2 regions of the Streptomyces sp. NPDC047017 genome follow, and region 1 is predicted to be linked to the other one. Evidence: predicted binding sites of a transcription regulator. Region 1 holds the regulator's gene; the other holds the start of a gene.
The links. Region 1 encodes HrcA, which represses chaperone genes, less so after heat shock. Its sites were predicted from a motif close to TTNGCACTCNGNNNNNCNGAGTGCNAA; they were not measured.
Positions count from the first base shown of each region.

Region 1 (14,469 bases):
CGGCGTCCTCGCCCCCGGTCTTCGCCCGCCGGCGCGGTGGCCTGGACCAGCGGATACGCCTCTGCCCGCGCGGCTCGGCGAACGCCGCCCCGGCCTGCGCGGCTCCGCAGAGGCCCCGGCGCCCCACACTGCCCTACGGGCCCCCGGCCCCGACCTCCCGACGCCCGTGCCCCCGACCGGCGCGGCTCGGCACCGTGCCCCCCGCCCCGCGCGCGCCGCCCCCACGCCCACCCCTGACCACACCTGTCCTTCCCCGTCCGGTTGCGTCCGCCCCGGGCGTTCTCCTAGCACAGTTCTCCCGCGCGGCTGTCCACTTCGGTAACTCATCGCTCACGAGTGCAGCCGGTCTGTCACTCTGTCGGTGTCGGTGAACCGTTTCGTGCGCATGCCCGGGAGTTGCAGATGGGGGCCATTCCGACACAGCGGGAGACCGTCTCCCGTGCCTTCGAGGTACCCGGGCACCTGGACCCGGGGACGTACGCGCAGGTGCGTTCGTCGCTGCCCGGCAGCCCCGTCGCGCCCGGTTCCGCCCGCGCCCTGGTCCGGGCGGCGTTCAGGGAGTGGCGGGGCCTCGGCCTGGCCGTGCCCGACCGGCTGGCCGACGAGGTCCTGGTGGTCGTCAGCGAGCTGGTCACCAACGCCGTCGTGCACGCCGGCACCCACGTCGAGCTGAGCTGCCGGCTGGAGCCGGACACCGGCGCGTGCGTCGTCGAGGTGTCCGACCACCACCCCTCGCGCGCCCCCCGCGACCACGCCCGGGAGACGTCGTACGAACCGGCGGAGTACGGCCGCGGCCTCCATCTGGTCGCCGCGCTCGCCGAGGAATGGGGCATCACCTACCGCACCGGCGCCAAGACCGTGTGGGCGCGGCTGCCCGCGGAGGCCGCCCCCGAGCCCTCCGGCCCGGCCGGGGACCCCGGACTCGGCGTCGCCGCCGTCCTCGCGCCCGAGCCCCAGCGCGCCGAACGCGACCGCGAGTGGCTGGGCCGCGGCGCGCTGTCCTTCCTCGCGGAGGCATCCGACCTGCTCGCCGGGCAGCTCGACGAGAATCTGGTCGCCGCGCTCACCGGGCAGCTCATCGTGCCCCGGCTGGCCGACTGGTGCGCGGTGTGGCTGGAGGACGAGTCCACCGCCCGCTGGGGCTCGCTGAGCCACGGCGAGGACGGCGGCTGGAGCGAGGGCGCGCCCGGCCCGCGGCTCGCCCGGGTCTGGCACGGCACCGAGAACCGCATCGAGGAACTGCGCCGGGCCCTGGAGAAGGACCCGCCGCCCGCCACCGACGACCCGCCGCCCGGCGGCCCCGAGCCCTACCCCTGGCCCGGCCAGGCGCTGGGCCCGCGCGAGGCCGAGGGCGCCGCGCTCGCCTACCGGCTGGTCGCGGGCGGCCGGCCGCTCGGCACCCTCGTCATCGGCCGGGCCGGGCTGCTCCGCTTCCCCGACGAGATCACCGGCCTGGTGGAGGACCTCAGCCGCCGGGTCGCGCTCGGCATCGGCGCGGCCCGGCAGTACGCCCGCCAGGCCACCATCAGCGCCGTGCTCCAGCGCGGGCTGCTGCCCGGCGCGGTCGCCGAGATCCCCGGCCTGCGCAGCGCCCTCGTCTACGAGCCGTGCGATCAGGTCGGCCCCAGCGGCGACTTCTACGACCTCTTCCCGGCCGGCGACGGCCGCTGGTGCTTCGCGGTCGGCGACGTGCAGGGCAAGGGCCCCGAGGCCGCCGTGGTCATCGGGCTCGCCCGGCCCTGGCTGCGGCTGCTGGCCCGCGAGGGGTACGGCGTCGCGGACGTCCTGGACCGCCTCAACCAGCTCCTCCTGGACGACGCCACCGAGGCCGCCGACGCCGCCGCCCGCGCCCTGGCCGGCCCGGTCGCCCCCGGCGACGGCCCGCAGACCCGCTTCCTGTCCCTGCTCTACGGCGAGCTGGCCCCCTTCGAGGGCGGCGTGCGCTGCACCCTCGCCTGCGCCGGGCACCCGCTGCCCCTGCTCCTCACCCGGGCAGGCGACGTCCGCGCGGTCGCCCGCCCGCAGACCCTGCTCGGTGTCATCGAGGACGAGACCTACGTCTGCGACACCTTCGAGCTGCGCCCCGGCGACACCCTGCTGTGCGTCACCGACGGGGTCACCGAGCGGCGCTCGGGCACGCGCCAGTTCGACGACGGCGACGGACTCGCCGCCGCCCTGGCCGGCTGCGCCGGGCTCGACGCGGACCTCGTCGCCGAACGCATCCAGCGGCTGGTGCACGAGTTCGGGGAGCGTCCGCCCGAGGACGACCTGGCCCTGCTGGTGCTCCAGGCGGAGTGAGCCGCGGGCGATCCGCGGGCGACCCGCGCGGTGCTGGACAATGGAGGGCATGCCTTCCGCACTCCCCGACGGCGAGCCCGTCCCCGCCGACGGCGCGCTGCCCACTCCCGCGCTCGCCGGGGCGGCCGACCGGCCCCTCGGGTTCTACCTGCACGTCCCGTACTGCGCGACCCGCTGCGGCTACTGCGACTTCAACACGTACACCGCCACCGAGCTGCGCGGCACCGGCGGCGTGCTCGCCTCGCGCGACAACTACGCCGAGACCCTCGCCGACGAGGTCCGGCTCGCCCGCAAGGTGCTCGGCGACGACCCGCGCCCGGTCCGCACGGTCTTCGTCGGCGGCGGTACGCCCACCCTGCTCGCCGCCGGCGACCTCGTACGGATGCTGGCGGCGGTCCGCGACGAGTTCGGCCTCGCGCCGGACGCCGAGATCACCACGGAGGCCAATCCGGAGTCGGTCGGCCCGGCCTACCTCGCCGCCCTCCGGGAGGGCGGCTTCAACCGGATCTCCTTCGGCATGCAGAGCGCCCGGCCGCACGTCCTGCGGGTCCTCGACCGCACCCACACCCCCGGCCGCCCCGAGGCGTGCGTGGCCGAGGCCCGCGCGGCCGGCTTCGAGCATGTCAACCTCGACCTGATCTACGGCACCCCCGGCGAGTCCGACGACGACTGGCGGGCCTCCCTGGACGCGGCCCTGGCCGCCGGGCCCGACCACGTCTCCGCCTACGCCCTCATCGTCGAGGAGGGCACCCAGCTCGCCCGCCGCATCCGCCGCGGCGAGATCCCCATGACCGACGACGACGTGCACGCCGACCGCTATCTGATCGCCGAGGAGACGCTGTCCGCGGCGGGCTTCGACTGGTACGAGGTCTCCAACTGGGCCACCTCCGAGGCCGCCCGCTGCCTGCACAACGAGCTGTACTGGCGCGGCGCGGACTGGTGGGGCGCGGGCCCCGGCGCGCACAGCCATGTGGGCGGCGTGCGCTGGTGGAACGTCAAGCACCCCGGCGCGTACGCGGCGGCCCTGGCCGACGGCCGCTCCCCGGGCGCCGGACGCGAACTCCTCACCGCGGAGGACCGCCGGGTGGAGCGGGTCCTGCTGGAGCTGCGGCTGCGGGAAGGCGTCCCGCTGGACCTGCTGCACGAGGCGGGCCTCGCCGCGTCCCGCAGGGCACTCTCGGACGGCCTGCTCCAGCGGGAGCCGTACGACAGCGGCCGGGCGGCCCTCACCCTGCGCGGGCGGCTCCTCGCGGACGCGGTGGTACGCGATCTGGTGGACTGAGCCGCACCAGCCGCCCCAGCCGCAGTCGCACCAGCCGCACTGAGCCGCACCGGGTCACGCGGCCTGCGGCCTGCGGGCCGCGCCCGGCCCCGCCCTACCCCGGCTCGGTCACGAAGTCGATCAGTTGCTCGACCCGGCCCAGCAGCTCCGGTTCCAGGTCCTTGTACGACCGCACCCGGGCGAGGATGCCCTGCCAGGCGGCGCCCGTGTTCTCCGGCCAGCCGAGGGTCCGGCAGACGCCGGTCTTCCAGTCCTGGCCGCGGGGCACCCGGGGCCAGGACGGGATGCCGAGGGAGGACGGTTTCACGGCCTCCCAGATGTCGATGTACGGGTGGCCGACGACCAGGGCGTGCTCGCTGGTCACCGCCTCGGCGATCCGCCACTCCTTGCTGCCCGGGACCAGATGGTCGACCAGGACGCCGAGGCGGGCGTCCGGGCCGGGCGCGAACTCCTCGACGATCGCGGGCAGGTCGTCGACGCCCCCCAGGTACTCCACGACGACACCCTCGATACGCAGGTCGTCGCCCCACACCTTCTCGACCAGCTCGGCGTCGTGCCGGCCCTCCACATAGATCCGCCCGGCACGGGCCACGCGCGCGCGTGCGCCGGGGACGGCGACGGAACCGGAGGCCGTACGGGCGGCGCGCACCGGGCCGGCGGCGGCGCGCACCAGCGTCACCGGCCTGCCCTCCAGCAGGAACCCGCCCGGCTGCAAGGGGAAGACCCGGTGCTTGCCGAAGCGGTCCTCCAGGGTCACCGTGCCCGCCTCGCAGCGGATCACCGCGCCGCAGAAACCGGTGGCCGGCTCCTCCACCACGAGCCCCGGCTCGGCCGGGACCTCGGCAACGGCCTTCGGCTTCTTCCAGGGAGGGGTCAGATCGGCGGAGTACTGGCGCATTCGAGTGACGATAGGGAGAGCCAGGACGATGATCAGCGCGACACGCCGAAGCGCGCCGCCAGCGCGTCCCGCTGCGCCCGGACGAAGGCGGCGTCGACCACCGCGCCGTGCCCGGGCACGTACAGCGCGTCCTGGCCGCCCAGTTCCAGCAGCCGGTCCAGCGCGGCGGGCCACCGGGACGGCACCGCGTCGGGACCCGCCTGGGGCTCACCGGACTCCTCGACGAGGTCGCCGCAGAACACCACCGGCCGCCCGCCCGGCACCACCACGGCGAGGTCGTGCGCGGTGTGGCCGGGACCCACGTCCGCGAGCAGCGCCTCCCGCCCGCCGCCCAGCGGCACGGCCAGCCGGTCCGCGACCTCGCGGCCGGGCCGTACCAGCGCCGCCGCGGCCTCCTCGGCGGCCCGCGCGTCCAGTCCGTGGCGCACCGCGTCCGCGCGCAGCTCCGCGCGCCCGCGCTCGTCGCCGAGGACGACGCACGCCCCCGCGGCGGCGAAGACCTCGGCCTCCGGGAACTCCGCCGCCCCGAAGACATGGTCGAAGTGGGCATGGGTCAGCGCGAGAAGTGTCACAGGGGAGCCCGCCAGTTCCCGCGCCCGCGTTCGCAACCGTGCGCCCTCCGCGCGGCTCGACCCCGCGTCCACCAGCAGCGCCGCCCCGTCCCCGACCACCAGCCCCACCGTGCAGTCCCAGCCAGGCAGGCGCACCCGCCCCACCCCGTCCGCGATCCGCTCCCAGCCGACCTCTTCCCAAGTGACCGTCATACCCGGACGCTAGCGTTCCCCGGCGGCCGGCCGCCCCGGCCTTGCCCGCCCCGTACCCGACGGCCGTACACTGGGCCCGGGAATGCTGGCACTCGTATGCGCCGAGTGCCAGGCGGGAGCCGAGGGACGACTCTGGAGGTGTGCGCGATGCTCAGTGAGCGAAGGCTTCAGGTGCTGCGCGCGATCGTCCAGGACTACGTCGGCACCGAGGAGCCGGTCGGCTCCAAGGCCCTCACCGAGCGGCACAACCTCGGCGTCTCACCGGCCACCGTCCGCAACGACATGGCGGCCCTGGAGGACGAGGGCTTCATCGCCCAGCCGCACACCAGCGCGGGCCGTATCCCCACCGACAAGGGGTACCGCCTCTTCGTCGACAAGCTGGCCGGGGTCAAGCCCATGACCGCGCCGGAGCGGCGCGCCATCCAGAACTTCCTGGACGGCGCCGTCGACCTCGACGACGTGGTGGCCCGTACGGTGCGGCTGCTGGCGCAGCTGACCCGACAGGTCGCCGTCGTGCAGTACCCGTCGCTGACGCGTTCGACCGTGCGGCACGTGGAGCTGCTCTCCCTCGCGCCGGCGCGGGTGATGCTGGTGCTGATCACGGACACCGGCCGGGTCGAGCAGCGGATGGTCGACTGCCCGGCCCCGTTCGGCGAGACCTCGCTGGCGGACCTGCGGGCGCGGCTCAACAGCCGGGTCGCCGGCCGCCGTTTCGCGGACGTGCCGCAGCTGGTGGAGGACCTGCCCGACGGCTTCGACCTGGAGGACCGCGGGACGGTCGCCACGGTGCTGTCCACGCTCCTGGAGACCCTCGTCGAGGAGAACGAGGAGCGGCTGATGATCGGCGGCACCGCCAACCTCACCCGCTTCGGGCACGACTTCCCCCTCACCATCCGGCCCGTGCTGGAGGCGCTGGAGGAGCAGGTCGTCCTGCTGAAGCTGCTCGGTGAGACACAGGACCAGGGCATGACCGTGCGCATCGGTCACGAGAACGCCCACGAAGGACTCAACTCCACGTCCATCGTGTCGGTCGGTTACGGTTCGGGGGGCGAGGCAGTGGCCAAGCTCGGCGTGGTCGGACCGACCCGCATGGACTACCCGGGAACGATGGGAGCGGTACGCGCAGTGGCACGGTACGTCGGACAGATCCTGGCGGAGTCGTAAGTGGCCACGGACTACTACGCCGTTCTCGGCGTGCGCCGCGACGCGTCGCAGGATGAGATCAAGAAGGCGTTCCGGCGGCTCGCGCGCGAGCTGCATCCGGACGTCAACCCCGATCCGAAGACCCAGGAGCGGTTCAAGGAGATCAACGCCGCCTACGAGGTGCTCTCGGACCCGCAGAAGAAGCAGGTCTACGACCTCGGCGGCGACCCGCTCTCGCAGTCCGGCGGGGCCGGCGCGGGCGGCTTCGGCGCCGGCGCGTTCGGCAACTTCTCCGACATCATGGACGCGTTCTTCGGCACGGCCTCGCAGCGCGGGCCGCGCTCGCGCACCCGCCGCGGCCAGGACGCGATGATCCGGCTGGAGGTGGAGCTGGACGAGGCGGCCTTCGGGACGACCAAGGAGATCCAGGTCGACACGGCCGTCGTCTGCACCACCTGCAACGGCGAGGGCGCGGCGCCCGGCACCACCGCGCAGACCTGTGACATGTGCCGCGGCCGCGGTGAGGTCTCGCAGGTCACCCGGTCCTTCCTGGGCCAGGTCATGACCTCCCGGCCCTGCCCCCAGTGCCAGGGTTTCGGCACGGTCGTGCCGACCCCGTGCCCGGAGTGCGCGGGCGACGGCCGGATCCGTGCCCGCCGCACCCTGACGGTGAAGATCCCGGCGGGTGTGGACAACGGCACCCGCATCCAGCTGGCCGGCGAGGGTGAGGTCGGCCCCGGCGGTGGCCCGGCCGGCGATCTGTACGTGGAGATCCACGAGCTGCCGCACTCGACCTTCCAGCGGCGCGGCGACGACCTGCACTGCACGGTCACCATCCCGATGACCGCGGCGGCCCTCGGCACCAAGGTGCCGCTGGAGACCCTGGACGGCCTGGAGGAGGTCGACATCCGGCCCGGCACCCAGTCCGGCCAGTCGATCCCGCTGCACGGCCGGGGCGTCACGCACCTGCGCGGCGGCGGCCGGGGCGACCTGATCGTGCATGTCGAGGTCACCACCCCGACCAAGCTCGACCCGGAACAGGAGCGCCTGCTGCGCGAGCTGGCCGAACTGCGCGGCGAGGAGCGCCCGACGGGGCAGTTCCAGCCCGGCCAGCAGGGCCTGTTCTCACGGCTGAAGGACGCGTTCAACGGCCGCTGAGGCACCGCGGCGAAGGCCGTACGGGCACAGCGGGGGGACACGTCCGGGCAGGGTGGCGGACACGTCCGGGCACGGCGGCGGACCCTGGAGGCAGCCACTGATCACGGTGGCTGCCTCTGGCATATGCCAAGGGATGCCCGGATTCGGAGCCGTGCGCAGGACGTGACACCATGCGCACATGTCCTCCGCACTGTCCGCGCTGACCGATCTCTTCCCTCATCCGATCGTGCAGGCACCGATGGCGGGCGGCCCCTCCGGGCCGCAGCTGGCCGCCGCCGTGTCCGAGGCCGGCGGGCTGGGCTTCCTGGCCGCCGGGTACAAGACGGCCGACGGCATGTACCAGGAGATCAAGCAGGTGCGCGGGCTGACCGGCCGCCCCTTCGGCGTGAACGTCTTCATGCCGCAGCCCGAGCACGCGGAGTCCGGCACCGTCGACCTCTACGCCCAGCAACTGGCCGGCGAGGCCACCTGGTACGAGACGGAGCTGGGCGATCCCGAGTGCGGCGGCGACGACGGCTACGACGTCAAACTCGCCGTCCTGCTGGACGACCCGGTCCCGGTGGTCTCCTTCCACTTCGGCGTGCCCACCCGCGAGATCGTCGACTCCCTGCACCGTGTGGGCAGTCACGTCCTGGTCACCGTGACCACCGTCGAGGAGGCCCTGGCCGTGCGGCGGGCGGGCGCGGACGCGGTGATCGCGCAGGGCGTGGAGGCCGGCGGCCACCAGGGCGCCCACCGCGACCGGCCGGAGAACGACGGCGCGGGCATCGGCGTGCTCTCCCTGGTCGCCCAGGTCCACGAGGCCGTCGACCTGCCGGTGATCGCCGCCGGCGGCATCATGCGCGGCAGCCAGATCGCCGCCGTCCTGGCGGCCGGCGCGAGCGCCGCCCAGCTCGGCACGGCCTTCCTCGCCACCGCCGAGTCCGGCGCGCACGCCCTGCACAAGCAGGCCCTGACCGACCCGCTGTTCCCGCACACGGAACTGACCCGCGCCTTCTCCGGGCGCCCCGCCCGCGGCCTGGTCAACCGCTTCCTGCGCGAGCACGGCCGGTACGCGCCCGCCGCCTACCCGGAGGTCCACCACCTCACCTCGCCCCTGCGCAAGGCCGCCGCGAAGGCCGGTGACCCGCAGGGCATGGCGCTGTGGGCCGGGCAGGGCCACCGCATGGCCCGCGCGCTGCCCGCCGCCGAGCTGGTGGACGTACTGGCGGCCGAACTGGACGCCGCCCGGACAGCGTTGTCCGCACCCGGCCCGGCCGGACACGGCCAGGCGGGTCACGGCCAGGCGGGTCACGGCCAGGCGGGAGGTGAGCGGCGATGACCAAGCCGGTGTTCGTCGTCGACCGGCTCGACGGCGTCGGCCCCGAGTGCGTGGTCGACGGACCCGAGGGACGGCACGCGGTCGCGGTCAAGCGGCTGCGGCCCGGCGAGGAGGTCGTGCTCACCGACGGGCGCGGACGCTGGACCGAGGGCGCGGTGAAGGCCGCCGAGGGCAAGGACCGCCTCGTCGTGGCCGGCCTGGAACCCGTGCGCGAGGAGCCCCCGGAGTCCCCGCGCATCACCGTCGTCCAGGCGCTGCCCAAGGGCGACCGCGGCGAACTGGCCGTGGAGACCATGACCGAGGTCGGCGTGGACGCGATCGTGCCGTGGGCGGCCTCCCGCTGCGTCACGCAGTGGAAGGGCGAGCGCGGCCTCAAGGCGCTCGGCAAGTGGCGGGCCACCGCCCGCGAGGCCGGCAAGCAGTCCCGCCGGGTCCGCTTCCCCGAGGTCGCGGAGGCGGCGAGCACGAAACAGGTCGCCGCGCTGCTGGCCGGCGCCGACTTCGCCGCCGTCCTGCACGAGAGCGGCCAGGCGCCCCTGGCCACCGCCGAACTCCCCGCCGAGGGCGAGATCGTGCTCGTCGTCGGCCCCGAAGGCGGCGTATCACCGGAGGAGTTGGCGCTCTTCGCGGACGCGGGTGCGCGGGCGTACGTCCTCGGGCGTACGGTGCTGCGTACATCGACCGCCGGGACCGCGGCCGCGGCCCTGCTGCTGGGACGCACCGGCCGCTGGTCCTGACCGGCGGTCCCGATCCGAGGGGACGCCCGTGGAACTCGCCCAGGTCCGGCTGCTCGTCACCGACTTCGCCGCCTGCTACCGCTTCTACGCCGACGTACTGGGCCTCAAGCCGCAGTCCGGCGCGGCGGCCGGCCCGTACGAGAAGTTCAGCCCCGCCACCGGGTCCGCGGGCATAGCCCTCCAGGACCGCGCCATGATGACCGGGATACTCCAGGAGCTGGGCGGCACCGCGAGCGGGCACCGCTCCCTGGTGGTGCTGCGCGTCGACGACCTGGACGCCTACTGCGCGGAGATCACCGGCCGCGGCGCGGACCTGGTGCACGGCCCGGCGCCCATGACCGACCGGATGCGGGTCGCCCACCTCAAGGACCCCGAGGGCAACCTCGTCGAACTCCAGGAGTGGCTGCTGCTGCGCACCTGAGAGCGGCCGCCGCGCACCTGACGGAAGTGATCCAACCCCCTGTCCGCGGCCCGCGCCGCTGCGTAGGGTTGACCGGGTGACTCAGCCCGCATCGCCTGCGTACATCCGGTTCCCGCACCTGCACGGGGAGTTGGCCGCCTTCACCGCCGAGGACGACGTGTGGCTCGCGCCGCTGGACGGCGGCCGGGCCTGGCGGGTCAGCGCCGACACCGTGCCGGTGGACCACCCGCGCATCTCGCCCGACGGCACCACCGTCGCCTGGACCTCCACCCGCGACGGCGCCCCCGAGGTGCACACCGCCCCCGTCGACGGCGGCCCCGCCAAGCGCCTGACCTACTGGGGCAGCCGGCGCACCCAGGTGCGCGGCTGGACCCCGGACGGCCAGGTCCTGGCGACCACCACCCAGGGCCAGGCCAGCCTGCGCCGCAGCTGGGCGCGGGCCGTGCCGCTGGACGGCGGACCGGCCGCCACGCTGCCCTACGGGCCGGTCGGCGACATCGCGTACGGGCCGCACACCGTGCTGCTGTCCGTGTCGATGGGCCGCGAGGCGGCCTGGTGGAAGCGGTACCGCGGCGGCACCGCCGGCAAGCTGTGGATCGACCCGGACGACAGCGGCGAGTTCGTCCGGCTGCACGCCGACCTGGACGGCAACATCGAGTACCCCTCATGGGTGGGGGACCGGCTCGCCTTCCTCTCGGACCACGAGGGCACCGGCGCGCTGTACTCCTCCCTCGCCGACGGCTCCGACCTGCGCCGCCACACCCCGCTCGACGGCTTCTACGCGCGGCACGCGGCCACCGACGGCACCCGCGTCGCCTACGCGAGCGCCGGTGAACTGTGGCTCCTGGACGACCTGGAGAGCGCCGAGCCGCGCCGCCTGGACCTGCGGCTCGGCGGGTCGCGCACGAACCTCCAGCCGTACCCGGTCAACGCCGCCCGCTGGTTCGGCTCGGCCACCCCCGGCCACACCGCGCGCGGCAGCGCCGTCTCGGTGCGCGGCGCCGTCCACTGGGTCACCCACCGCGCAGGCCCGGCCCGCGCGCTCGCCGCCGAACCCGGCGTACGGGCCAGGCTGCCGCGCACCTTCCGCGCCGACGGCGAGGAGTGGGTGGTCTGGGTGACCGGCGCCGAGGGCGACGACGCGCTGGAGTTCGCGCCCGCCACCGGCCTGGCCCCCGGCGCCACCCCGCGCCGGCTCGCCGCCGGACAGCTCGGCCGGGTCCTCGCCCTGGCCATGGCGCCCGACGGCAGCCGCGCCGCCGTCGCCGCGCACGACGGACGGCTGCTGCTGGTGGAACGCGAGAGCGGCGAGGTCCGCGAGGTCGACCGCAGCGACCACGGCGACGTCACCGGCCTGGTCTTCTCGCCCGACTCCGCCTGGCTGGCCTGGTCCCACCCCGGACCGCGCCCGCTCAGCCAGCTGCGTCTGGCCAACACCACCGACCTGTCGGTCACCGAGGCGACCCCGCTGCGCTTCCAGGACTACGCCCCCGCCTTCACCCTGGACGGCAAGCATCTCGCCTTCCTCTCCCACCGCTCCTTCGACCCCGTCTACGACGAGCACGTCTTCGACCTGGCCTTCGTCGAGAGCTCCCGCCCCTGCCTGATCACCCTCGCCGCGACCACGCCCTCCCCGTTCGGCCCGCAGCGCCACGGCCGCCCTTTCGAGGTCTCGGACAAGGAGGAGACCCCGGACAGCGAGGGCACCCCGGCCACCCGGATCGACCTCGACGGCCTCGCCGACCGCATCGTGCCCTTCCCGGTCGAGGCCGCCCGCTACTCCAACCTGCGCGCCGCCCGCGACGGCGTGCTCTGGCTGCGGCACCCGGTGACCGGCGTCCTCGGCGCCTCCCGCGCCACCCCCGACGAACCCGACCCGAAGACCGAGCTGGAACGCTACGACCTCGCCCAGCAGCGCATTGAGCACCTCGCCGCGGACGCCGACCACTTCGAGGTCAGCGGCGACGGCAGACGCGTCCTGCTGTGGACCGACCGCAAGCTCAAGGTCGTGCCCAGCGACCGGCGCGCCTCCGGCGACGAGGACAGCGACTCCAACATCACCGTCGACCTGCGCCGGGTCCGGCAGAGCGTCGACCCGGCCGCCGAGTGGCGGCAGATGTACGAGGAGACCGGCCGCGTCATGCGGGACAACTTCTGGCGGGCCGACCTGGGCGGCGTCGACTGGGACGGCGTCCTGGCGCGCTACCGGCCCGTCCTGGACCGCCTCGCCACCCACGACGACCTGGTGGACCTGCTGTGGGAGGTGCACGGCGAACTCGGCACCTCGCACGCCTTCGTCACCCCGTACGCCGGCTCCGGCGACGGCGCCCGGCAGGGCCAGCTCGGCGCGGACATCTCCCGGCACGAGGACGGCGGCTGGCGCATCGACCGGGTCCTGCCCGCCGAGACCTCCGACCCGCGCGCCCGCAGCCCGCTCGCCGCGCCCGGCGTCGCGGTGCGCGCCGGGGACGCGATCACCGCGGTCGGCGGCCGGCCCGTGGACCCGGTGGCCGGGCCGGCCCCGCTGCTTGCCGGCACGGCGGACCGGCCCGTCGAGCTGACGATCTCCCCGGCCGGCGGCGGCGAGGTCCGGCACGTGGTGGTGGTGCCGCTGGCCGACGAGGAGCCGCTGCGCTACCACGCGTGGGTGGCCGGCCGCCGCGCCCACGTCCACGAGCGCTCCGGCGGCCGGCTCGGCTATCTGCACATCCCCGACATGCAGGCCCCCGGCTGGGCGCAGATCCACCGCGACCTGCGCGTCGAGGTGACCCGGGAGGGCCTGGTCGTGGACGTGCGCGAGAACCGCGGCGGCCACACCTCCCAGCTCGTGGTGGAGAAGCTGGCCCGGCGGATCGTCGGCTGGGACCTGCCGCGCGGGATGCGCCCGGAGAGCTACCCGCGGGACGCGCCGCGGGGCCCCGTGGTCACCGTCGCCGACGAGTTCTCCGGCTCCGACGGCGACATCGTCAACGCGGCGATCAAGGCGCTGGGCATCGGGCCGGTCGTCGGCACCCGCACCTGGGGCGGTGTCATCGGCATCGACAGCCGCTACCGCCTGGTCGACGGCACCCTGATCACCCAGCCCAAGTACGCCTTCTGGCTGGAGGGCCTGGGCTGGAGCGTGGAGAACCACGGCGTCGACCCGGACATCGAGGTGGTGCGGCGCCCGCAGGACCACGTCGCCGGGCGGGACGTCCAGCTGGACGAGGCGGTCCGGATCGCGCTGGAGGCCCTGGAGGCGACCCCCGCGAAGACCCCGCCGGCCCTGCCCTGAGAGCCGGTGGTCCGGACGGGCCGCCGGTTCCCGCCCTCGATAGCATGCACCCGTATTCCGACCGACTCCCGAGGAGCGCATCCATGGCAGGGGAACCCCAGGACGACTGCCTGTTCTGCAAGATCGTCGCGGGGCAGGTCCCGGCGACCCTCGTCCGCGAGACGGACACCACCGTCGCCTTCCGTGACATCAACCCCCAGGCGCCCACCCACGTCCTGGTGATCCCCAAGGCGCACTACAAGGACGCCGCCGCCCTCGCCGCCGGCGACCCGCGGCTCGCCGCCGACGTCCTGCGCGAGACCCAGGCCGTCGCCGACGACGAGAAGCTGGAGAGCTACCGCACCGTCTTCAACACCGGCGCCGGCGCCGGGCAGACCGTCTGGCACGCCCACGCGCACGTCATCGGCGGCCGCGGCCTGCAGTGGCCCCCCGGCTAGGCCGCCGTGTCCGCCCGTGAACTCGTCGTCCTCGGCACCGCCAGCCAGGTACCGACCCGGCACCGCAACCACAACGGCTACCTGCTGCGCTGGGACGGCGAGGGCATCCTGTTCGACCCCGGCGAGGGCACCCAGCGCCAGATGCTGCGCGCCGGGGCGGCCGCCCACGACCTGAACCGGATCTGCGTCACCCACTTCCACGGCGACCACAGCCTGGGCCTGGCCGGCGTGATCCAGCGGATCAACCTCGACCGGGTCCCGCACGAGGTCACCGCGCACTACCCGCGCTCCGGCCGGCACTTCTTCGAGCGCCTGCGGTACGCCACCGCCTACCGCGAGACGGTCGCCCTCACCGAGGCCCCGGTCGACAGCGACGGCGTCCTCGCCACCACGGGCGCGTACACCCTGGAGGCCCGCCGCCTCTCCCACCCCGTCGAGTCCTACGGCTACCGGCTGACCGAGCCCGACGGGCTGCGCATGCTGCCCGACCGGCTCGCCGCGCACGGCATCCAGGGCCCGGACGTGGGCCGCCTCCAGCGCGAGGGCTCGCTGCGCGGCATCCCGCTGGAGGCGGTCAGCGAGGTGCGGCGCGGGCAGCGGTTCGCGTTCGTCATGGACACCCGGCTGTGCCCCGGTGTGCACGCGCTCGCCGAGGGCTGCGACCTGCTGGTCATCGAGTCGACCTTCCTCGACGAGGACGAGCACCTGGCCGTGGACCACGGCCACCTGACGGCAG
Region 1 is NZ_JBEYVW010000020.1:84,314-98,782, reverse strand. Features, by position in the region: gene ABZ858_RS29320 (ATP-binding SpoIIE family protein phosphatase) at 403-2,298, shown strand; gene hemW (radical SAM family heme chaperone HemW) at 2,348-3,580, shown strand; gene ABZ858_RS29310 (DUF3097 domain-containing protein) at 3,675-4,478, opposite strand; gene ABZ858_RS29305 (MBL fold metallo-hydrolase) at 4,511-5,242, opposite strand; gene hrcA (heat-inducible transcriptional repressor HrcA) at 5,390-6,406, shown strand; gene dnaJ (molecular chaperone DnaJ) at 6,407-7,543, shown strand; gene ABZ858_RS29290 (nitronate monooxygenase) at 7,722-8,864, shown strand; gene ABZ858_RS29285 (16S rRNA (uracil(1498)-N(3))-methyltransferase) at 8,861-9,601, shown strand; gene ABZ858_RS29280 (VOC family protein) at 9,630-10,022, shown strand; gene ABZ858_RS29275 (S41 family peptidase) at 10,099-13,296, shown strand; gene ABZ858_RS29270 (histidine triad nucleotide-binding protein) at 13,380-13,733, shown strand; gene ABZ858_RS29265 (ribonuclease Z) at 13,740-14,469, shown strand, end outside.

Region 2 (14,469 bases), on a different contig from region 1:
GCCGGGCAGCAGGGTCGCCCGCACCAGTCCCGGCTCGGTGCCGAACCACAGCACCGCCTCCTTCACGTCCCCGCCGTCGGAGATCCACTCCGCCTCGGCCTGCGCCGGGACGGCCTCGTGGGGGATGCCGGGGGCGACCTTCAGGGCGGCGCGCGGTGCCTTCAGGGCCGCCTCGACGGCCCAGGACAGCGGCGGCGAGTACGCCTCCGGGTCGAACACGCGCCCGCGCCCGCCCCGCCGCGCCGGGTCGACGAAGACCGCGTCGTACGCCGAGGTGTCCACCTCCGTCACATCCGCCTCCCGCACCTCGATCAGGCCGGACAGGCCCAGCGCCTCGGCGTTGGCGCGGGCGGTGGCGGCCGTCACCGGGTCCCGGTCGACGGCGAGGACCCGGACCCCGGCGCGGGCGAGCGCGATCGCGTCACCGCCGATCCCGCAGCACAGATCGGCGAGCGAGGTGACGCCCAGGTCCTTCAGCCGCCGCGCCCGGTACGCCGCCACACTCGCCCGGGTGGACTGCTCGACCCCGTTGGCCGTGAAGAACATCCGCGCCGCGTCCTCGTCCCCGAACTTCGCCGCCGCCCGCTGCCGCAGCCGGGCCTGCCCGAGCGCCGCCGACACCAGCTCGGCGGGGTGGTCGCGGCGCAGCCGGGTGGCGACGGCGAGTTCGTCGGCGGGGGCGGTGCCGCGCACCTCGTCCAGGAGGGCGCGGCCCTCGGGGCCGAGCAGGGCGGTGAAGGCGTGGAGTGGGTCGGTCACCGGCTCATTGTCGGCCAATCCGGTGGATGGTGTGCCGCCGGCCGAGGTGTCGCGGCGGAGGCGGGGGCGCGGGCTGCGAGGATCCGGCGCCATGAGTGTAGTAGTACAAAATGACAAAAATCGCACCCTGGGCCCGCTGCGCCACCTGCGCCCCCTGCGCCCCCGGGGACGCAAGGCGGCGCCGCACGCCGCCCTCGCCGTGCTCGCCGCGGCCGCCCTCGCCTCCGGCTGCTCCGGGCCGCAGAGCGGCGCGGACGCGCCCGTCCAGCCCGCCCAGGGGCAGCAGCGCCTCCAGGCGCCCCCGGCGCGCGCCCTCGACTCCTACGCCACCCGGCTGCGCGCCTCCGCCGCCGCGCGCGCCGCCGCGGCCAAGCGCTGGGGGCTCGCACAGGTCCCCCTCACGCCCCCCGCGCCCCCGGCCGTCAAACCGGTCATCCAGGCCCGCGCCGGCTTCGAGGTGGACCACCAGGAGGACTGGGGCCTGCCCCCGGTCTTCACCACCGTCCCCACCAAGGACAAGATCCTCTTCCTCACCATCGACGACGGCGCGGAGAAGGACCCGGCGTTCCTGCGCATGATGGACGAGCTGAAGGTCCCCTACTCGGCCTTCCTCAGCAACTACCTCGTCAAGGACGACTACGGCTACTTCCGCAGGGCGCAGTCCCTGGGCAACACCCTCAACAACCACACCCTGCACCACCCCTACCTGCCCGGTCTCTCCTACGACGAGCAGCGGCGCGAGATCTGCGACATGCAGGACATCATGCAGAAGCAGTTCGGCAAGCGGCCCCGCCTGCTGCGCCCGCCCTACGGCAACTACAACCAGGACACCCTGCGGGCCGCCAAGTCCTGCGGCATCCGGTACGCGCCGATCTGGAACGAGGAGGTCTACGTCGACCACTGGGAGTTCCGCGAGGACGACCAGCGGCTGCGCCCCGGCGACATCGTGCTCACCCACTTCCGCGGCACCGACGAGTGGAACGGCACGATGGTCGACGACATGCGCCGGTTCCTGAACTACGCGACGGCCCACGGCTACGCGGTGGCCCGGCTGGAGGACTACCTGTGAGACCGCGGCCGTGGCCGCGGCGCACGGCCGCCGCCCTGCTCGCGGCCGCGCTGCTGCTCCTGGCCGGCTGCGCGCCGTCCGTCGACCCGATCGAGCGGCTGGGCCGCAAGGCGGCGCAGCGGGTGCGGCCCGCGAGCCCGGCGGCCGACCGGCCCTACCTTCGCTGGGGCCTGGCGGCCCCGCTGCCCGTGCCGCCGCGCCCGCCGGCCCGCACCACCGCCGCCCGCACCCGCACCGGCCCCCCGGTCCTGGACCACGTCGACACCCCGGACCGGGTCGTCTTCCTCACCTACGACGACGGCGCCGAACGGGACCCGCGCTTCGTCGACATGGTCCGCGAACTGCGCCTGCCCATCGCCGTGTTCCTCACCGGCAGCGCCGCCGGACCCGGCTCCGGGCACTTCGCCCGGCTGCGCGCGGCCGGCGCGGACCTGCAGAACCACACCCTGGACCACCCCGCGCTGCGCGGGGTGCCCTACGCGGGCCAGCGCGCCGAGATCTGCGGCCAGCGCGACCGGCTGCGCGCCCGCTTCGGCGCCCGCTCGCGCCTGCTGCGGCCGCCCTACGGCTCGTACGACACCACGACCCTGCGCGCCGCCGCCGACTGCGGTGTCCGCGCGGTCGTCCTGTGGCGGGCGTCGATGAAGGACACCGGCCTGCGCTTCGCCCACGGCCCGCACCGCCTCGGCCCCGGCGACATCGTCCTCGTCACCTCGGACGACGACGACCCCGCCGCCTCCCTGCACGAACGCACCACCCGAATCCTGCGCACCCTCCAGACCCAGGGCCTGACGGCGGGCAGGCTGTCGGACTACCTGTGACTCGGACCACCTGTGACCCGGACTACCTGTGACTCGGACCACCTGCGACTCGGACCACCTGTGACATGGGGTTGGCATGACCGGCCCGTCCGGCGCTTGAGGGCGAGGCCGTCCAGGCCGAAGCGGGGGCCTGGGGGCGGCGGCCCCCAGGGACGTCCGCCACAAGAAACAGCACCCCTCACCGAGGCCCAGAACAAGCCCCCACCCCGCGACGCGCCACGAGGCAATTGGCACTCCGCTTGACCGAGTGCTAACGACGGTCATAGTCTCGGCTCTGGCACTCCCCACCGGAGAGTGCCAACACAGCGACGGGCAGGTCCGGCACCCGCGACGACGGATCGACCTGGTCGCCACCTCAGACAGTTAACCCCGTGAGATCTCCGAAGGGGGAGGTCGGATCGTGACGACCGCCAGCTCCAAGGTTGCCATCAAGCCGCTTGAGGACCGCATCGTGGTCCAGCCGCTCGACGCCGAGCAGACCACGGCCTCGGGCCTGGTCATTCCGGACACCGCCAAGGAGAAGCCCCAGGAGGGCGTCGTCCTGGCCGTGGGCCCGGGCCGCTTCGAGGACGGCAACCGCCTTCCGCTCGACGTCCAGGTCGGCGACGTCGTGCTCTACAGCAAGTACGGCGGCACCGAGGTGAAGTACAACAACGAGGAGTACCTCGTTCTCTCGGCTCGCGACGTCCTCGCGATCATCGAGAAGTAAGTCACCTCAGCATTCCCGCTGTGAACTGCGCCCTTGGCCCCCGCAACCGATAAGAAGCCGGGCGCCCGGGGCGCAGTTTCTTTTTCACCCAAGATTTCCGAGAGGGCTCCCGCTGCCATGGCGAAGATCCTGAAGTTCGACGAGGACGCCCGTCGCGCCCTCGAGCGCGGCGTCAACAAGCTTGCCGACACGGTCAAGGTGACGATCGGCCCCAAGGGCCGCAACGTCGTCATCGACAAGAAGTTCGGCGCCCCGACCATCACCAACGACGGTGTCACCATCGCCCGTGAGGTCGAGATCGAGGACCCGTACGAGAACCTGGGCGCCCAGCTGGTGAAGGAGGTGGCGACCAAGACCAACGACATCGCGGGTGACGGCACCACCACCGCCACCGTGCTCGCCCAGGCCCTGGTGCGCGAGGGCCTGAAGAACGTGGCCGCCGGTGCCTCCCCGGCGCTGCTGAAGAAGGGCATCGACGCCGCGGTCAAGGCCGTCTCCGACGACCTGCTCGCCTCGGCCCGCCCGATCGACGAGAAGTCCGACATCGCCGCCGTGGCCGCGCTGTCCGCCCAGGACCAGCAGGTCGGCGAGCTGATCGCCGAGGCGATGGACAAGGTCGGCAAGGACGGTGTCATCACCGTCGAGGAGTCCAACACCTTCGGCCTGGAGCTGGACTTCACCGAGGGCATGGCCTTCGACAAGGGCTACCTGTCGCCGTACTTCGTCACCGACCAGGAGCGTATGGAGGCCGTCCTCGACGACCCGTACATCCTGATCAACCAGGGCAAGATCGGCTCCATCGCGGACCTGCTGCCGCTGCTTGAGAAGATCATCCAGGCGAACGCCTCGAAGCCGCTGCTGATCATCGCCGAGGACGTCGAGGGCGAGGCGCTCTCCACCCTCGTCGTCAACAAGATCCGCGGCACCTTCAACGCCACCGCGGTGAAGGCCCCCGGCTTCGGCGACCGCCGCAAGGCGATGCTCCAGGACATGGCCGTCCTCACCGGCGCCACCGTCATCTCCGAGGAGGTCGGCCTCAAGCTCGACCAGGTCGGCCTTGACGTGCTCGGCTCCGCCCGCCGCGTCACCGTCACCAAGGACGACACCACGATCGTCGACGGCGCCGGCAACAAGGCGGACGTCGAGGGCCGCGTCGCCCAGATCAAGGCCGAGATCGAGACCACCGACTCCGACTGGGACCGCGAGAAGCTCCAGGAGCGCCTCGCGAAGCTGGCCGGCGGCGTGTGCGTGATCAAGGTCGGCGCCGCCACCGAGGTGGAGCTGAAGGAGAAGAAGCACCGTCTGGAGGACGCCATCTCCGCGACCCGCGCCGCGGTCGAGGAGGGCATCGTCTCCGGTGGTGGCTCCGCGCTGGTGCACGCCGTGAAGGTCCTGGAGGGCAACCTCGACAAGACCGGCGACGAGGCCACCGGTGTCTCGGTCGTCCGCCGCGCCGCCGTCGAGCCGCTGCGCTGGATCGCGGAGAACGCCGGCCTGGAGGGCTACGTCATCGTCTCCAAGGTCGCCGAGCTGGAGAAGGGCAGCGGCTACAACGCCGCCACCGGTGAGTACGGCGACCTGGTCAAGGCCGGCGTCATCGACCCGGTCAAGGTCACCCGCTCCGCCCTGGAGAACGCCGCCTCCATCGCCTCCCTCCTGCTGACGACCGAGACCCTGGTCGTCGAGAAGAAGGAAGAGGAAGAGCCGGCCGCCGCGGGCCACGGCCACGGCCACGCCCACTGAGGCGACCCGCCCAGCTGACCGCCGGTGCCCGGCATCCCCTCGGGGGTGCCGGGCACCGGCGCGTCCGCCGCCCGGAAGCCCGGTCGGCTCAGCCTTCCAGCTCGCCCAGCTGCTGCATCAGGCCCAGCTGGTCGCGCTGCCACCACAGCTCGGCGAAGGTGCCGCGCGCGCCGCGCCGGAAGAGGGTCGTGCCGGTCATGGTGACCCGCCGCCCGGTGGGGGCGATGCCCAGGAACTCGCCCCGGTGCACGGCGTCCCACCGCCAGCGGGCGCAGGCGCGGTCGTCCTGGACGAGCACGTCCTCGACGGTGAAGGCGGAGTCGAAGGCGTCCCGCCACATCCGGTACTCGCGCCGGATCGCGTCCAGCCCGATGGTGTCCTGCGCGTTGACCGGATCGTGGCTGTGGCAGTCCTCGTCGATGAGGTCGTTGAGCGGGGGCAGCTCACCGGCGGCGGTCAGCGCCGCGAAGAAACGGCGCACCGCGGGCCCGGCGAACCGCTCGTCCCGTACGACCTCCAGGTCGGTGAGGACGGGCAGCTCGTCGCAGAGCGCGACCAGGCCGCGGAAGACGTCGTCGGTCTCGGGCAGGTTCGAGGCCCGCATCGCCTCCTCGTACGACGCGAACTCCACCATCTCCACGATGTGCGCGCCGTCCGAGCGGTCCTTGCCGACCAGCGCGTGGGTCGCGGCCCGCCTGCCGCCGGTCCGCTCGACCCAGGTGTCCAGCAGCCGGTTCATCTCGTCCAGCCGGCTCGTCCGGCACTCGATGAGCTGTACGAAGGTCATGGCACCGCCTCCGGCCCCCCTGACCCGGTCGTGTCACCGCCATTTTCCCACCGGCCGGCCGCCGGGGCGACGACGCCGCCCGGCCGCCGCCGGCCGCGCGCGGCACCGCCGGACGGGCGCGGCACCGCAGCCGCGCGCGTCACAGCGGGCCGCCGTGCGTCACTGCGGGCCGTACTTGCGTCCCGTCTTCGACGTGACCCCGCCCAGCAGGCCCCGCGGGGCCAGCTTCACCAGGCCCATCAGCGCCTTGTAGCGCGGGTCCGGGACCGACAGGGACCGGCCGCGGGCCAGGTCCGCCAGGGCCGCCGCGACCAGCTTGTCCGCGTCCAGCCACATCCAGCTCGGGATGTTGTCCGTGCCCATGCCGGCCCGCTGGTGGAACTCGGTGCGCACGAAACCGGGGCACAGCGCCATCAGCCGTACGCCGCTGCCCGCCAGGTCGCGCGCCGCGCCCTGGGTGAACTGCACGACCCACGACTTCGACGCCCCGTAGGTGCCGCGCGGCACGAACGCGGCCACCGAGGCCACGTTCACCACGCCGCCCCGGCCGCGCTCGCGCATCGCGGCGGTGGCCGCCGAGGTCAGCCGCAGCACCGCCTCGATGTGCACCTTGAGCATCCTCAGCTCGTCGGCCATCGGCACGTCGAGGTAGCGGCCCTTGTTGCCGAAGCCCGCGTTGTTGACCAGCAGGTCGACCGGGTTCCTGCGGTCCGCCAGCCGGGCGGCGACCGTCTCGATGCCCTGGTCGGTGGCCAGGTCGGCGGTCAGCACCTCGGCCTCGACGCCGTGCCGGTCGTGCAGCTCGGTCGCCTGCTCCGTCAGCCGCTCGGTGTCGCGCGCCACCAGGACGAGGTCGTGCCCGTCCGCCGCCAGCCGCCGCGCGAACGCGGCACCGATGCCGGCGGTCGATCCCGTAATCAGAGCCGTTGTCATGGCGAAAGGTTAGTGGTCCCGGCGGCCGGTTCCCGATCTGCGCACAGGCCCTCCCCATCCGTGCACACCGGCTGCCGAGCGGACGTCAGCCCACATACGTGTCCGCGTACTTCCGCGCCGCCGCCAGTGACTCCGGATGCAGCGCCGTACCCGCCGCCAGCAGGCGCGGCAGCAGGGACCGCTCGGTCGTGGAGGCACGGAACTGCAGCGCCACGGTCACGTCGTGGTCCGGCCGGTGCACGATCTCCACCGGATCACCCGGACGGACCTCACCCGGCTCGATCACCCGCAGGTACGCGCCCGGCGCACCCCGGAGCGTGAACCGCTTCACCCACCCCTTCTCACCCAGATGGCCCTGGAAGGTCCGGCACGGGATCCGCCCGCTGGTGACCTCGAGCAGCACCGAGGGACCGGCCGCGGGCCCGATGCGCCACCGCTCGCCGATCAGCGCGCCGGAGATGTCCAGTCCGATGGTGGTCAGGTTCTCGCCGAACGAGCCGTCGGGCAGGGCGCGGCCCAGCTCGCGCTCCCACGCGTCCAGGTCCTCGCGGGCCACCGCGTACACCGCCTGGTCGTCGCCGCCGTGGTGCCGCGTGTCGCACACCGCGTCCCCGGCCAGCCCGCTCGCGCCGACGCCCTTGGGGCCGGGCGCCGCCACCCGCACCGGCCCGGCCACCGGCCGCTTGTCGATGCCGGTCACGCCCTGCGCCTGGTCGGTGTACGGCACGGCCCGCGCCCGGCCCACGTTGACGGAAAGAAGCCTCATACCCGCACGGTAGCGACCGCTCGTCAAAGTGTCGACGCGTTATTCGGTATCACGCCCAAGGTTGGCTTATGCTCGAAGGGTGATCGAGGCCCGCCATCTGCGCGTACTGCGCGCCGTCGCCGCCAGCGGCTCCTTCTCCGCGGCGGCCCGGGAACTGGGCTGCACCCAGCCCGCCGTCAGCCAGCAGATGAAGGCCCTGGAAGGCTCCGTCGGCACCCCCCTGCTGGTCCGCACCGGCCGCGAGATGCGGCTGACCGAGGCCGGCGAGGCCCTGGTGCGGCACGCGGGCGGCATCCTCGCCGGACTCACCGCCGCCGAGGAGGAGGTCGCCGCCATCGCCGGGCTGCGGGCCGGCCGGGTCCGCCTGGTCTCCTTCCCCAGCGGCAGCTCCACGCTCGTCCCGACCGCCCTGGCCGCGCTGCGCGCCGCCCATCCCGGCACCCGGGTCTCCCTGGAGGAGGCCGAACCGCCGCGCTCCGTGGAACTGCTGCGCGCGGGCGACTGCGACGTGGCGCTCGCCTTCCGCTACGAGGGCGCCGCGGGCGCCGAGGAATGGGACGACCTGGCCGTACGGCCGCTGCTCACCGACCGCCTGGTCGGCCTCGTGCCCGAGCGGCACCGGCTGGCCGGGGCCGACTCCATGGCCATCGCGGACCTCGCCGGCGAACCGTGGATCGCCGGCTGCCCGCGCTGCCGCGGCCAGCTGGTCGAGGCATGCGCGAGCGCCGGGTTCACGCCCCGTATCGACTTCGCCACCGACGACTACCCGGCGGTGGTCGGGCTGGTCGGCGCGGGCCTGGGCGTCGCCGTACTGCCCCAGCTCGCGGTCGAGTCCGTGCGCCCGCGAGGCGCCCGCACCGTCGCACTGGAACCGGCGGTGCGCCGGGAGATCGTCGCCCTGACCCTGCCCGACCTGGCCCAGGTGCCGACGGTGGCGGCCACCCTCGACGAACTGGAACGCGCCGGGGCCAGGTGACGGTAACGATGACGGTGACGGTGTGCGGTCCTGCCGTGTTGATCGTGACTGAATAAGAAGAAACGTTCCTTCAGTTGTTCGAGGCGGCGTCCCCGCTGGACGACGACGCCGCCGTCACCAGCCGGTTGCGCGCCCGCCCCATCAGTTCTTCGCGCTCGTCCTCGGTCAGCCCGCCCCACACCCCGTACGGTTCGCGCACCGCCAGGGCGTGTGCCGCGCACTCCGCGCGGACCGGGCACCTCATGCAGACCTCCTTGGCCGAGTTCTCACGAGCGCTCCGAGCCGCCCCGCGCTCGCCCTCGGGATGGAAGAAGAGCGAGCTGTCCACCCCGCGGCAGGCAGCAAGGAGCTGCCAGTCCCACAGGTCCGCATTCGGTCCGGGAAGGCGGGAGAAATCTGCCATTGCGTGACCCCTTGTAGCCGTTCGGTGGCGGATACGGTGCCGACGACCGTACATCTCCGATCTAAGGAGATGAAAATATGACTCATTGCGAATCTAGCCCTAGACACCTGGAAACGGGAAGAAAAGGGGCTGAATGGGGCATAGCTTGTGATGAAAAGTTGAGGGTATGACGTCTGTGTCTGCACTGTGTCCGCTCCCTCACGTAGAGTGCCGAAAACGGCGTACGGCCCCGTAACTCTTTCGAGTGACCGTCGTTGAGAGTGCGGAGGCGGTTGACCACACAAGCGCTCGGGCAGGCGTCCGAGGCGGTCGACCGCACAGGTGACGATTTCGTACCAGCCTGGAGGCTCAAGGTGACGCGCATCAGCTGCGGAGGGCGGCCATGACATCCGTCCTCGTCTGCGACGACTCCCCGCTTGCCCGAGAGGCGCTCCGCCGCGCGGTCGCGACCGTGCCCGGTGTCGAGCGTGTGACGACGGCGGCCAACGGCGAGGAAGTCCTCCGCCGCTGGGGCGCCGACCGCTCGGACCTCATTCTGATGGACGTACGCATGCCCGGACTGGGCGGCGTCGAGACGGTGCGGCGGCTGCTGTCCGCCGACCCCGGTGCGCGGATCATCATGCTCACGGTCGCCGAGGACCTCGACGGTGTGGCGCTCGCCGTCGCCGCCGGTGCCCGCGGCTACCTGCACAAGGACGCCTCGCGCGCGGAGCTGCGGGCCACCGTGACCCAGGCCCTGGCCGACCCCACCTGGCGGCTTGCCCCGCGCCGGCTGCGTTCGGCCGAGATGGGCGCGGCGCCCACGCTCACCGCGCGCGAGATCCAGGTCCTGGAGGGCATGAGCCACGGCCGCTCCAACGCGGAGATCGGCCGTGAGCTGTTCCTCTCCGAGGACACCGTCAAGACGCACGCCCGCCGGCTGTTCAAGAAGCTCGGCGCCTCGGACCGCGCGCACGCGGTGGCACTCGGTTTCCGGTGGGGCCTGGTCCGCTAGGGCCGATCCCCATGGGGGCCTGTCCGAAGGCCGGGCCGCACCCGAGCGGGCCCGGCCCGGTGAACGGGCCGTCTTTCGGACGGGTCGCCAGGCGGGTCGCCCGCGGGTCTTCGGCGGTTCTGCCGGCTGTTGCTCCGGCGGATCTGCCGATGATTCTTCTGATTTTCTGGTGGGTCTGCCGCCGGTGCCTTCGGCGGTTGTTCCGGCGGCGGGGACCGGCCGGTCCGGTGTACATCCAGCCGGTCGGTTGTGCGGGTGGACGCGCTGTGCGCGCCGCGCGCGGGGCGGCGCCGGGCGAGCGCGCCGTGCGGGGCAGGCGGGACGCGAGGGATGCGTGGGGCGTGCCGGTCGGCACGGGCCGCCGGAGGTCACCGGGCCGCCGGTCTTCGCCGGACCGGCGGTGTCACCGGCCCGCCGGCTGTCGCCGGGTCGTCGGACGCCCGGTGCCGTGAAGTGGTCCGCGGACAATGGTCTGCGGGAAGTGGTCCGCGGAAAATGTCCTGCGGGAACTGGTCCGTGGAAATCGGTCTGCGGGAAGTCGTCTGCGGGAAGTGGTCTGTCGGGGGTGTGGTCGGCGTCGCCTACCGCAGGCCGGTCACCAGTGGCAACGCGGCCCGCCGGGCGATGGCTGCTCGTTTCGCCGCGGATGCCGCATCCTTGAGGGTGTGGAGTTCCTCGGGGACGAGTCGGTCGAGCGGAATGGGAGGGCGCAGGGGATGGGTTCCGGCGCACCTGCTCATAACGCTTCGGTGCACAACCACGAAGGCGGTGCCACGGAGCGGACGACGCCAAGGCACCATGGACCGATGCGTGACGACGAGGCGGCAGTTGCCCCAGGGGCGATCGGTGGCCTCGTGCACCGTGCCGTCGACGGCGACGAGCGGGCCACGCACGACCTGCTGGCCCGCGTCCATCCGCTCGCGCTGCGCTACTGCCGCACCCGGCTGTCCCGGCTCCCCGGCGACGCGCGCCACTTCGTCGAGGACCTGGCCCAGGAGGTCTGCGTCGCCGTCCTCCTCGCCCTGCCGCGCTACCGGGACACCGGCCGTCCCTTCGAGGCGTTCGTCTTCGCCATCGCCTCGCACAAGGTCGCGGACCTCCAGCGCGCCGCCATGCGCCACCCCGGTTCGACGGCCGTGCCGTCCGACGAGATGCCCGAGCGCCCGGACGACTCCCTCGGCCCGGAGGAACGCGCCCTGCTCAGCAGCGACGCCGAATGGGCCAAGAAACTCCTCGCCAACCTCCCCGAGAACCAGCGCGAACTGCTGCTGCTGCGCATCGCCGTGGGCCTGACCGCGGAGGAGACCGGGCAGATGTTGGGAATGTCACCGGGCGCGGTCCGGGTCGCCCAGCACCGCGCGCTGAGCAGGCTGCGGGCCTTGGCCGAGCAGTAGCCGCCGCCCCCGGTCCCGTCGCGGCACAGTGGGCGTACGGCCTCGTGCTCGTACGAAGACTCGTACGAAGGCATGAAGCCGAAGGTGATCTTCGTTCGTGGAATGAGACGCCTCCACTTCCCGTTAGCATGGACATCCGCACCGATCAAGGCCATTTGGGGAAGGTGTCATGACTGCCAACGTCGACGGAGTGCCCGGAAAATTCGCGACACTCGGGCTGACCTACGACGACGTGCTGCTTCTGCCGGGCGCATCCGAGGTGCTCCCCAACGCGGTCGACACATCGTCCCGTATCTCCCGCAATGTGCGGGTCAACATCCCGCTGCTCTCGGCGGCGATGGACAAGGTCACCGAGTCCCGCATGGCGATCTCGATGGCCCGGCTGGGCGGTGTCGGCGTGCTGCACCGCAACCTCTCGGTCGAGGACCAGGTCAATCAGGTCGATCTGGTCAAGCGGTCCGAGTCCGGCATGGTCACCGACCCCATCACCGTGCACCCGGAGGCGACGCTCGCCGAGGCGGACGCGCTGTGCGCCAAGTTCCGCATCAGCGGGGTGCCCGTCACCGACCCGGCCGGCAAGCTCCTCGGCATCGTCACCAACCGTGACATGGCCTTCGAGACCGACCGCGGCCGCCGGGTGAGCGACGTCATGACGCCGATGCCGCTGGTCACCGGCAAGGTCGGCATCTCCGGCGTGGACGCCATGCAGCTGCTGCGCAAGCACAAGATCGAGAAGCTTCCGCTGGTCGACGACGCGGGCGTCCTCAAGGGCCTGATCACCGTCAAGGACTTCGTCAAGGCGGAGCAGTACCCGAACGCGGCCAAGGACGCGGAGGGCAGGCTGCTCGTCGGCGCCGCGGTCGGTGCCAGCCCCGAGGCCCTGGAGCGCGCCCAGGCGCTCGCCGAGGCCGGGGCGGACTTCCTGGTCGTGGACACCTCGCACGGCCACAACAGCAACGCGCTGAGCTGGATGTCGAAGATCAAGTCGAGCGTCTCCGTCGACGTGATCGGCGGCAATGTCGCCACCCGCGACGGCGCGCAGGCCCTGATCGACGCCGGTGTCGACGGCATCAAGGTGGGCGTGGGCCCCGGCTCGATCTGCACCACGCGCGTGGTGGCCGGCATCGGCGTCCCGCAGGTCACCGCCATCTACGAGGCGTCGCTCGCGGCCCGCCCGGCGGGCATCCCGCTGATCGGCGACGGCGGCCTGCAGTACTCCGGCGACATCGGCAAGGCGCTCGCCGCCGGTGCCGACACGGTCATGCTGGGCAGCCTGCTCGCGGGCTGCGAGGAGTCGCCCGGCGAGCTGCTCTTCATCAACGGCAAGCAGTTCAAGTCCTACCGGGGCATGGGCTCGCTGGGCGCCATGCAGTCCCGCGGTCAGGCCCGGTCGTACTCGAAGGACCGCTACTTCCAGGGCGAGGTCGCCTCCGACGACAAGCTGGTGCCCGAGGGCATCGAGGGCCAGGTGCCCTACCGCGGCCCGCTGGCCAACGTGCTGCACCAGCTCGTCGGCGGCCTGCGCCAGACCATGGGCTACGTCGGCGCGGCCACCATCGAGGAGATGGAGACCAAGGGCCGCTTCGTCCGGATCACCTCGGCGGGCCTCAAGGAGAGCCACCCGCACGACATCCAGATGACGGTCGAGGCACCCAACTACAGCAGCAAGTAGGCGGCGCCGAGCAGGCGCTCCGCCGTGCAGGGCGGCCCCGGAAGCCTCCGGGGCCGCCCTTGCCATGGGCGTCGGCGATACTGGAAGACGCTGAAACGCATCAGGGAAAGGCCACAGACGTGACTGAGATCGAGATCGGGCGCGGCAAGCGCGGCCGCCGGGCGTACGCCTTCGACGACATCGCCGTCGTCCCCAGCCGCCGTACGCGGGACCCGAAGGAGGTCTCGATCGCCTGGCAGATCGACGCCTACCGCTTCGAGCTGCCCTTCCTGGCCGCCCCCATGGACTCCGTCGTCTCCCCGGCCACCGCGATCCGCATCGGTGAGCTGGGCGGCCTGGGCGTGCTCAACCTCGAAGGGCTGTGGACGCGGCACGAGGACCCGCAGCCGCTGCTGGACGAGATCACCGGGCTGCCCGCCGAGGCCGCCACCCGCCGCCTCCAGGAGATCTACGCGGCTCCCATCAAGGAGGAGCTGATCGGCGCGCGCATCAAGGAGGTGCGCGACTCCGGCGTGGTCACCGCCGCGGCGCTCTCCCCGCAGCGCACCGCCCAGTTCTCCAAGGCCGTCGTGGACGCGGGCGTGGACATCTTCGTCATCCGCGGCACCACGGTCTCCGCCGAGCACGTCTCCTCCGCGCACGAGCCGCTGAACCTGAAGCAGTTCATCTACGAGCTGGACGTCCCGGTGATCGTCGGCGGCTGCGCCACCTACACCGCGGCCCTGCACCTGATGCGCACCGGCGCGGCCGGTGTCCTCGTCGGCTTCGGCGGCGGCGCCGCGCACACCACGCGCAACGTGCTCGGCATCCAGGTCCCGATGGCCACCGCCGTCGCCGACGTGGCGGCCGCCCGCCGCGACTACATGGACGAGTCCGGCGGCCGGTACGTGCACGTGATCGCGGACGGCGGTGTCGGCTGGTCCGGCGACCTGCCCAAGGCGATCGCCTGCGGCGCCGACGCGGTGATGATGGGCTCCCCGCTGGCCCGCGCCACGGACGCGCCCGGCAAGGGCCACCACTGGGGCATGGAGGCCGTCAACGAGGAGCTGCCGCGCGGCCAGAAGGTCGACCTCGGCACGGTCGGCTCCATCGAGGAGGTCCTCACCGGCCCCTCGCACACCCCCGACGGCTCCATGAACTTCTTCGGCGCCCTGCGCCGCGCCATGGCCACGACCGGCTACAGCGAGCTGAAGGAGTTCCAGCGCGTCGAGGTGACGGTCGCGGACTCCCAGCACAAGCGGTAGCCCACGGGCTCCGGTCCGCAAAAGGGTCCGGTCACTCGCTCAGGCGAGTGGCCGGACCCTTTCGCGTGTGCTGTGCCTGCGCAGGCGGCGTCATGCAAGGGGGCGTCCATGGGGCGTCACCGCAAGCCCACCCGCTGGGACCGCATCCGTCTTCGGGTGGTGAGCGGCCGCCCCCATCAGAGGTAGGGGCGGACACCGA
Region 2 is NZ_JBEYVW010000013.1:175,722-190,190, reverse strand. Features, by position in the region: gene ABZ858_RS22480 (methyltransferase domain-containing protein) at 1-759, opposite strand, end outside; gene ABZ858_RS22475 (polysaccharide deacetylase family protein) at 851-1,828, shown strand; gene ABZ858_RS22470 (polysaccharide deacetylase family protein) at 1,825-2,649, shown strand; gene groES (co-chaperone GroES) at 3,050-3,358, shown strand; gene groL (chaperonin GroEL) at 3,476-5,101, shown strand; gene ABZ858_RS22455 (ester cyclase) at 5,190-5,888, opposite strand; gene ABZ858_RS22450 (SDR family oxidoreductase) at 6,048-6,821, opposite strand; gene ABZ858_RS22445 (MOSC domain-containing protein) at 6,907-7,587, opposite strand; gene ABZ858_RS22440 (LysR family transcriptional regulator) at 7,667-8,563, shown strand; gene ABZ858_RS22435 (WhiB family transcriptional regulator) at 8,634-8,966, opposite strand; gene ABZ858_RS22430 (response regulator transcription factor) at 9,349-9,960, shown strand; gene ABZ858_RS22425 (sigma-70 family RNA polymerase sigma factor) at 10,767-11,354, shown strand; gene guaB (IMP dehydrogenase) at 11,524-13,026, shown strand; gene ABZ858_RS22415 (GuaB3 family IMP dehydrogenase-related protein) at 13,146-14,270, shown strand.
Region 2: a site for HrcA is predicted at 2,877-2,903, ahead of groES (co-chaperone GroES). Genes of this name have one in related genera too.